One region of the Psychrobacillus sp. FSL H8-0487 genome, then DNA from elsewhere that is predicted to be linked to it. Evidence: riboswitches for the same ligand, from Rfam matches in the RefSeq annotation. Region 1 holds a riboswitch; each other region holds the start of a gene.
The links. Region 1 has a riboswitch for S-adenosylmethionine ahead of mtnK (S-methyl-5-thioribose kinase). Riboswitches for the same ligand answer to the same signal wherever they lie in the genome.

Region 2: another riboswitch for S-adenosylmethionine. It lies ahead of metK (methionine adenosyltransferase); the one in region 1 lies ahead of mtnK (S-methyl-5-thioribose kinase).
Region 3: another riboswitch for S-adenosylmethionine. It lies ahead of MHI47_RS18005 (acyl-CoA dehydrogenase family protein); the one in region 1 lies ahead of mtnK (S-methyl-5-thioribose kinase).
Region 4: another riboswitch for S-adenosylmethionine. It lies ahead of MHI47_RS13790 (methionine ABC transporter ATP-binding protein); the one in region 1 lies ahead of mtnK (S-methyl-5-thioribose kinase).

Annotation. Positions count from the first base shown of each region.
Region 1 is NZ_JBBOZA010000001.1:3,751,538-3,753,742, reverse strand. It holds gene mtnW (2,3-diketo-5-methylthiopentyl-1-phosphate enolase) at 1-358, opposite strand, end outside; SAM riboswitch class I at 463-567, opposite strand; SAM riboswitch class I at 725-881, shown strand; gene mtnK (S-methyl-5-thioribose kinase) at 957-2,144, shown strand; gene mtnA (S-methyl-5-thioribose-1-phosphate isomerase) at 2,144-2,205, shown strand, end outside.
Region 2 is NZ_JBBOZA010000001.1:2,610,215-2,612,419, reverse strand. It holds gene pckA (phosphoenolpyruvate carboxykinase (ATP)) at 1-277, opposite strand, end outside; SAM riboswitch class I at 470-586, shown strand; gene metK (methionine adenosyltransferase) at 836-2,032, shown strand; gene MHI47_RS13275 (gamma carbonic anhydrase) at 2,194-2,205, opposite strand, start outside.
Region 3 is NZ_JBBOZA010000001.1:3,534,136-3,536,340, reverse strand. It holds gene MHI47_RS18010 (transporter substrate-binding domain-containing protein) at 1-3, opposite strand, end outside; gene MHI47_RS18005 (acyl-CoA dehydrogenase family protein) at 23-1,186, opposite strand; SAM riboswitch class I at 1,290-1,389, opposite strand; gene MHI47_RS18000 (catalase) at 1,552-2,205, shown strand, end outside.
Region 4 is NZ_JBBOZA010000001.1:2,694,248-2,696,452, forward strand. It holds gene MHI47_RS13790 (methionine ABC transporter ATP-binding protein) at 1-985, opposite strand, end outside; SAM riboswitch class I at 1,154-1,258, opposite strand; gene MHI47_RS13795 (thioredoxin family protein) at 1,293-1,613, opposite strand; gene MHI47_RS13800 (toprim domain-containing protein) at 1,625-1,975, opposite strand; gene gcvH (glycine cleavage system protein GcvH) at 2,050-2,205, opposite strand, start outside.

The DNA of each region.
Region 1 (2,205 bases):
CAGGGAAATGGGATAATATATTTGTGTCAAATTCTAAATCCAATAATTTTACTTCTCCATCCAAAGATAGTTTGCCGAAAACGGTAGTTAAAATTGCTGGTATATCTGCTGAAAAATTTGCGGCAGGATAGAATACTTTAATTTCTCCTTTAATTCTTTCCGGATGAATGGGGTGAAGAATATTTTCAAATTCAGTAACCGATCGTACAGTTCCTTTATGTTTTTTTAGCTGTTCCTGTTCTAAAAAAGCTAAATTGGTCCAAGAACCAATAGTCAATCCAAGGGCAATATCATCCGCTTTTTTTTCAAAAGAACCAGACTTTCCGTATAGTTGATAGTGCGCAGTAATTCCACTCATTTTTTCACTCCTAATATTAGAAAAGCGTAAGTGCCTAGGCGCTAGAGCTAGACAGATAATATAAAAAACCTCTTCAAATAAGAAGAGGTTAATAGCTTAACAACTTCTTATTTCTCAGCCATTTGACTGCAAGAATTAGCACCGTGTTCATAATTGAATCGGTTGCCGGGTATCATAGGGCTTGTCCCTCCACCTGCTCTAAATAAGAAAAAATATTCAGTTTGTATTTAATAAATTATATTGATTATTCCATGCATTAAAAATTCTGTCAACAAGAAATTGAAAAATTATCATTATTCAAAATTGTATTGACATAGCTTTTTCTAATATGCTAGGATTCTAAACAAACATCATAGTTGTACCGCACTCTTATCAAGAGCAGGCAGAGGGATAATGGCCCGATGACGCCCAGCAACCGACCGTAATACCGTTGTGAGACGGGGCGCTTTATGCGCCGGAATGTAAAATTCCGTAAGGCACGGTGCTAATTCCATCAGAAAGTTTACTTTCTGAGAGATAAGAGGTTCAGAATCTCTTATTCTAAGCCTCTTTCTTTTGGAAAGAGGTTTTTTATTTTGTAAATGAGAGGACGATCATAATGGCGGTAGTAGTAATGAAAGAATATGAATCATTAACTAAAGAAACGGTAATTTCACTGGCGATAGAGTTATCATTATTTTCTAGCGAAGCTCCATTAGTTTGCGAAGAGATTGGTGATGGAAATCTAAATTATGTATTCCGTGTAACAGATGGATCCGGTGAGAAAGGCATTATTATTAAACAGGCCTTACCCTATGCAAAGGTCATCGGGGAGAGCTGGCCACTTACTTTGAAAAGGGCAAAGATCGAAGCTAGTGCATTACAAAAACATGGAGAATACGCAGTTGGATTAGTCCCAAAAGTTTATGCAACTGATGAAAGCTTAGCAATCACAATCATGGAAGATCTGTCTCATCTTGAAATAGTTCGTGAGGGCTTGATAAAAGGAAAGTCCTATCCTAAATTATCAACCGATATTGGCGAATATCTAGCCTTAACACTTTTCAATACTTCTGACTTTGCACTCCACCCCTTTGAAAAAAAGTCACTTGTTGTAGAATTTTCTAACCCCGAGCTATGTAAGATCACAGAAGACTTAATCTTTACAGATCCTTTTTTTGATCATGAAACAAATGACTTTGAGCCAGCATTACAAGCAGAAGTGGAAGCTATTTGGAATAACAACTTGTTGAAATTGGAAGTAGCCAAGCTAAAAAGAAGTTTTTTGACGGAAGCCGAAGCTTTGTTACATGGGGATCTTCATACCGGAAGTATATTTGCGAGTGAAGCGGAAACGAAAGTAATTGACCCGGAATTTGCATTTTACGGCCCAATTGGATTTGATATTGGCTTATTTTTGGGGAACTTAATAGTTCAATCCTTTACGCGTCAAGATGACCAACGGGATGCTATACATACCCATATACAGAATACATGGAACACATTTTGCGCTAAATTTTCAGAGTGTTGGAAAAAAGGAGAGTCCGATTTATATAAAAGTATAGAAGGCTATGAGGCATTTGTGCTAGAAAAAATATTCCATGATTCCGTAGGGTTTGCAGGCTGTGAGCTAATTCGTAGAACGATTGGACTAGCACATGTGAAAGACTTAGATAGTATTGAAAACCATGAGCAACGAATTTTAACCAAAAAACGAACGCTTAAAGCTGGAGAAAGACTAATAGTGAGTCGTCATGAAATAAACTCAATAGATGCTGTAATTGAGCTGTTAGGAGAAATTCAATAATGAATGTTCCATTATCGATTAAGTGGGAAGGTAAGCGGTTAATAATTTTAGATCAACAGAA
Region 2 (2,205 bases), 1.1 Mb from region 1:
TTTTATATAATGCATCGAAAATGTCAGAAGAAATTGGTTGGTTTACTGAGCCCCAATCGATTTTGTCTTTAGAAATAGCTTCATCTACTATATACTTATCTTGGGGAGAACGGCCAGTATATTTTCCTGTTTCAGCTTTAACTGCACCAGTAGAAGTTAGTACTGCTTCTCCTCTTGTTGTAGCTTTTTCCACAAGTTGTGGCACTGACAATTGGCTGCTAACGTTATTTCCTGCTAACAATGCTTTCAGTTCACTCACTGTTTCGATTGAATTCATTTTGAATATACCATCCTTTTTTTATATTTCCTCTTCAAAAGAGGAAGTTTTCTAGATATGTGAATTAGTATAACACATTAGGTTCATTAGTCTATACTATTCACTTTTAATTTTTTCTTTTGTGTATAAAATACAAACAAAAATAGTTGACATCTTATACATACTTACGTATGATGATAAATTGAACGGATACTCTTATCCCGAGCTGGTGGAGGGGTCAGGCCCTATGAAACCCGGCAACCTGTAGTATTTTCATTATTACAAAGGTGCCAAACCTGAGACAAGGTGAAATTCCTTGATTGATAAGAGTGAAAGGTGCTTATGATACTAATACCTTTCCTCATGTATATTTACGTGAGTGAGAGGTTTTTTTATTGAACATCGCCCTTTATCCTTGTGTGCCAAGTCCGAAACGGCTTCAAGTTAACTTCAATGCATTTAACTTACATGTACTATTATGTGAAGAAAATGCATGAAACATTTTGAATGGCTTGACATGGGAATGAGTACCGTATCAATTCTTGAGAGAAATCTCGCGGGATATAGGAGGAACAATCTATGACACAACGTCGATTATTTACGTCAGAATCAGTGACAGAGGGACATCCAGATAAAATTTGTGATCAAATCTCTGATGCAATTCTAGATGCAATTCTAGCAGAAGACCCAAATGCTCGTGTAGCTTGTGAAACGAGTGTAACAACAGGGTTAGTATTAGTTGCTGGAGAAATTACTACATCTACTTATGTAGATATTCCAAAAGTAGTTCGTTCTACTATTAAAGAAATTGGTTATACACGTGCGAAGTATGGTTTTGACTCAGAAACTTCTGCTGTGCTAACTTCTATTGATGAACAATCACCTGACATTGCGCAGGGTGTAGATCAAGCGTTAGAAGCAAGAGAAGGATCTATGAGCGATTCTGATATAGATGCAATTGGAGCAGGAGATCAAGGCTTAATGTTTGGTTATGCTTGTAATGAAACTCCAGAGCTTATGCCTTTACCAATTAGTTTAGCGCATAAACTAGCTCATCGATTGGCACAAGTCCGTAAAGATGAAACTTTAGATTATCTTCGTCCAGATGGGAAAACACAAGTAACTGTAGAGTATGATGAGAACAATAATCCGGTTCATATCGATACAATAGTTATATCTACTCAACACCATCCGGAAATTACGTTAGAACAAATTCAAAAAGATATTAAAGAAGTAGTGATCAATCCGATTGTTCCTACAAATTTAATAGATGAAAATACAAAATACTTTATCAATCCAACTGGACGCTTTGTAATTGGTGGACCACAAGGAGATGCTGGTTTAACAGGACGTAAAATTATCGTAGATACTTACGGTGGATACGCTCGTCATGGTGGGGGAGCATTCTCTGGTAAAGATCCAACAAAAGTAGACCGTTCTGCTGCATACGCTGCACGCTATGTTGCTAAAAATATTGTTGCCGCTGGTCTTGCTGATCGTTGTGAAGTACAACTTGCTTATGCAATTGGTGTAGCTAAACCTGTTTCCATTGCTGTAGAAACTTTTGGTACTGGAAAAGTAGAAGAAGTGAAATTAGTTTCATATATTCGTGAACTATTCGACCTTCGTCCAGCAGGAATTATTAAAATGCTAGATCTACGCCGTCCAATATACAAACAAACTGCTGCTTATGGTCACTTTGGTCGTACAGACATTGATGTGCCATGGGAAAAAACAGATAAAGCTGCACAATTAAAACAAATGGCTGGATTATAATAGTATGAACAAAAAAGGCTTTCCTATAAGGGAAAGCCTTTTTTCATGGGGAATATAATAAGAATCGATCAATGGGTGCTGATAATCGATCGATTGAGTCATAAAATCGATCAATGAAAGTTATTAATCGATCAATCAAGACAAATAATCACTAACAAATGTTATTTTTGAAG
Region 3 (2,205 bases), 220 kb from region 1:
CATATCTAATCTCCTCATTTCACTATTTTTTATTGTTATCTTCCTCTAACGCAGTCAGTGCAAGTTTTTTTATCGTCATATCATCCATAGGGGGATTATGGAGTCCTGCTCGAACATCGCGGTAATAACGTTGCAATGGGTTTGTTCTTTGTAAGCTTTTGGCACCAACTAATCGCATCGCTTTGTCGACAATAGTGATTGCTGAATTAGTAACGATATGCTTTGCCACGCTTACTTCGTTGGTTAGAAGTTCTTTTGTAGATTCATTGTCATAAGAGGACGCAACTCCGTAAATGACGAGTCTAGCCTTCGTAAGCTCTAAATCTATTTCACCTAGTAGCTGCTGCACGTTTGGTAGCTGTGCAATAGAGCCATTCAAGCTATTGGGTGAATGGGTATTAGCAAAGTGGACTGCATAGTCTCTTGCAGCCTGTGCAATTCCAAGATAAGTTGCAGGTATATGAAGCAGCCAACCATTGATCTTCCCGCCACTAGCGAATTCAGGAAGCTCTACTAAATTGGATTTATGAACGGTTACATTGCTTAGTACTAAATCATTGCTGCTAGTTCCACGCATGGAAACTACATCCCACGTTTCCTCAATGGAAAGCCCCTCCGTATCACGAGGTATAAGGAAAAAACCAATTCTTTCTTCTTCCTTAATCCAAGCAGATGTTAAAAAGTAGGATAGTACGGGGGAAGCGGTTGTGAATATTTTACGTCCGTTTAGTACCCAAGAATCTCCCTTTTTAATAGCGGTAGTACCAGGTCTGCCACCTCGTGTTGGACTACCTGTTTGTGCTTCACTGACGGAACGATTTATGAGTGCACCATTTAATACTTCTGTAGCGAAAAAGTCTAATCTTTCCTGTGTCCATAATTTTTTTTCGTATAGTTCGCCTACTACGCCTAAACTCCACCCTACCGATAAGGCAGTATTTGCATCAAAGCTAGCAAGAATTTCCTGTGAAAGAACCATATCGTAGACAGAAAAACCTTTGCCCCCATACGATTCCGGTAGAGTTAGACTTGCATAACCTAGTTTCAATAAATCCTCCACATTTTCTTTTGGGAAAATAGAATTCTCGTCTATATCTGCTGATTTGCTTTTAAATTTGTCTTCTAATTCTTCCAAACGATTAATCCATTGCTGCTGTTTTTCTGTTTTGATGTATAAATTTATCACAGTTGCTATCTCCTTTAATTTAAATTATTCCGATTAGTTAAGTGGGTATTAAGAGGAAATAAAAAACCCATCTCAAAATGAGAAGAGTAAGTGGTTAAATAAATACTTATCTCTCAATTTCTTGCTGGAAGTAGCACCATACCATAGCTTTGGCGGTTGCTGAAGCATCATCGGACCAGTCCCTTCGCTTCTCTTAATAAGTAGTATGTAGTTGTTTAAATAATCTTACTACTTCATCTAGGTGAAGTCAATAGTAATTCATATTGCTTTAATAGGATTTAAATATGTAATTGAATTTATAGGTTTTTTAGAAAGTCATCCTGGGTATTAACAATAGGGAAGAGATAATTAGAGGAGGAATTTGTTTGGATAAGAAAGTAGCTGGAAATAGTAAAAATGAACAATTAGAAGAATTTCGAGTGGACGATCAAGGACAAGCAATGACTACAAATCAAGGACTTAAAGTTTCGGAGGATGAGTTTTCCCTTAAAGCAGGAGAACGAGGCCCTACTTTAATGGAAGACTTCCATTTTCGTGAAAAAATGACTCATTTTGATCATGAACGTATACCAGAAAGAGTAGTACATGCTAGAGGTTATGCGGCTCATGGGGAGTTTGAGGTATATGAATCTGCAAGTGAATTTACAAAAGCGAAGTTCTTGCAAACACCGGGTAAAAAGACTCCTGTATTCGTGAGGTTCTCCACTGTGGCAGGATCACGTGGTTCTGGAGAGTTAGCACGCGATGCTCGTGGCTTTGCAACGAAATTTTATACGGAAGAAGGAAATTATGATTTAGTAGCAAATAATATTCCTGTCTTTTTCATACAAGATGCTATTAAATTTCCAGACCTAGTACATGCTTTAAAACCAGAGCCCCATAATGAAATTCCACAAGCGGCTAGTGCTCATGATACATTTTGGGATTTTGTTGCCAACAATCAGGAGTCAGCACATATGGTCATGTGGACAATGTCTGATCGTGCCATTCCTCGTAGTTTCCGAATGATGGAAGGGTTC
Region 4 (2,205 bases), 1.1 Mb from region 1:
GTATATATCGAATTGCATCATCTATTAGTAGTGCATCTCCTTCTAACTGAAGGATGAGCGTACCAAATGCACCAGTTTGTGTATGCGAAATATTTCCTTGTACAATATTCACTTCCAAATCAAACTGTTTGATAAGTCTAGACAGTATTGGTTGTACTGTCTGCTCCCCGACAAATACGAGCTTAATCAGCTTGCCATTTGGATAAAGTTCTTTTAATTGTTGTATTGTTTGCAACGCCTTATTGGAATCACTGACCTGCGAAACAAAACGCTTCGTAATCGTTTGTTGCGGATTTTGAAATACATCTAGCACATTTCCTTCTTCTACTACATGACCTTTTTCCATAACTGCAACGCGACCACATATCTTCTGAATAACCTGCATCTCGTGGGTTATTAATACAATTGTCAGACCTAGTTTTGCATTGATACTAACTAATAAATCTAAAATAGAATCTGTAGTTTCTGGATCTAATGCAGAAGTTGCTTCATCACAAAGAAGTACTTCTGGACGGTTGGCTAATGCGCGTGCAATCCCAACCCGTTGCTTTTGTCCACCTGATAGTTGTGAAGGATAATAATGCCCTCGCCCTTCCAGACCAACCAAATCAATAAGTTCCTTTACTCTTTGAGAACGTTGAGCTGGTGGTATACCTCCGATCTCTAATGGGAAAGCAATATTCTCTTCAACCGTTCTTGACCATAACAAATTAAAATGTTGAAAAATCATACTTACCTTTTGTCTTACTTGGCGAAGCTTCACTTCATTTATCTTTGTAATGTCTTCATTATTTACGATGATTTCACCTGAAGTTGGTTTTTCTAATCCATTTAATAAGCGAATGAGTGTACTTTTGCCAGCACCACTATAACCAATAATGCCAAAGATCTCACCCTTTTTTATGTCAAGATTCACCTCTTCCACTGCTACAATCGTACCTTGTTTCGTACTAAATTTTTTGGAAATATTTTTTAAACTAATCATGGGAACCTTGCCCCCTTTCTTTAAACTATTCTATACCTATCTATTATTAACAGGTTGTTGAAATTTACTTTGTATTAAACCTTATTCTTCCCACTTTCAACTAAAAAAACCCTCCTGCAAAAGAGCAGAAGGGTTTAAAGTTATCCAATTTAATAACATTTATCCATTCTCTCATTTCCCAAAGCATTTGCTTTGCGTGACTTGGCACCATTTCATTTACATGACGGTTGCCGGGCTTCAAAGGGCACTTCCCTCCACCTCTCTTAATAAGAGTAAAACTATTAATTTGTCGGTATATCGAATGTTATCATACGACAACTTGGTCGTCAATACTTTTTATCGCATCCAAGATAAATGGAACTGACTGAAAGGCATATATTTTTTTATATACCGTCCCACCTTTAGAGATTAGCAGACATGGCACACTTTCAATTTGATGATCCATAGCAAAATCTCCAAGATAGTTAATATTTGCTTGACCAATTAAAAAAGGCTTTATCTCTTTTATAACTTGGATCATTTTACTAGCAACTTGGCAAGTACCACACATGGGTGTATAAATATAAAATATGGTAAGCTGCCCACTGTTCTTATGGCTGTTCCATTGTTCTAAGGTCCATTCATTCATATTACATCATCCTAAAGTAAATATTGTCTTTTCACTTTTATATTAACACTTTTTAATATAGAAGCCAAAACTTTGAATGGTGTGGTCGCTACTTCGCAGAACATCGGATTGGTATATAGATGAATCGCTTCAGGGTATTCTTTTCTCACGACAGAGCGAATTTGCTCACCAGACTTATCTGCATCCAGAAACGCATAAATAGGAATGCCTTCATAAGGACTTAAAATTTCTTCTAGCCTGACATTCGATATCGTTCCATTGGTGCAAATAATTTCTGTTGATTCATCCAGCAGTTTTAAAAGCTTTAATTTATCAGATCTACCCTCAACAAGAATTATCTTTTCACTAAAGACAATAGCCATTCAGCCTCTCTCCCAACTATGCCCTTTCCAATATTATATGAAAAAAACGCCGATATTAAGCGGCGTTTTCGAAATTATTCTGAAATTAATTCTTCGTATTTTTCTGGAGAAAGTAAAGCATCCACTTCAGCTGCATCAGATGGTTCAATAACAATCATCCATGCATTTTCATAAGGGGATTCGTTAACATACTCAGGGCTATCTTCTAGTTCTGTATTTACCTCTACTAC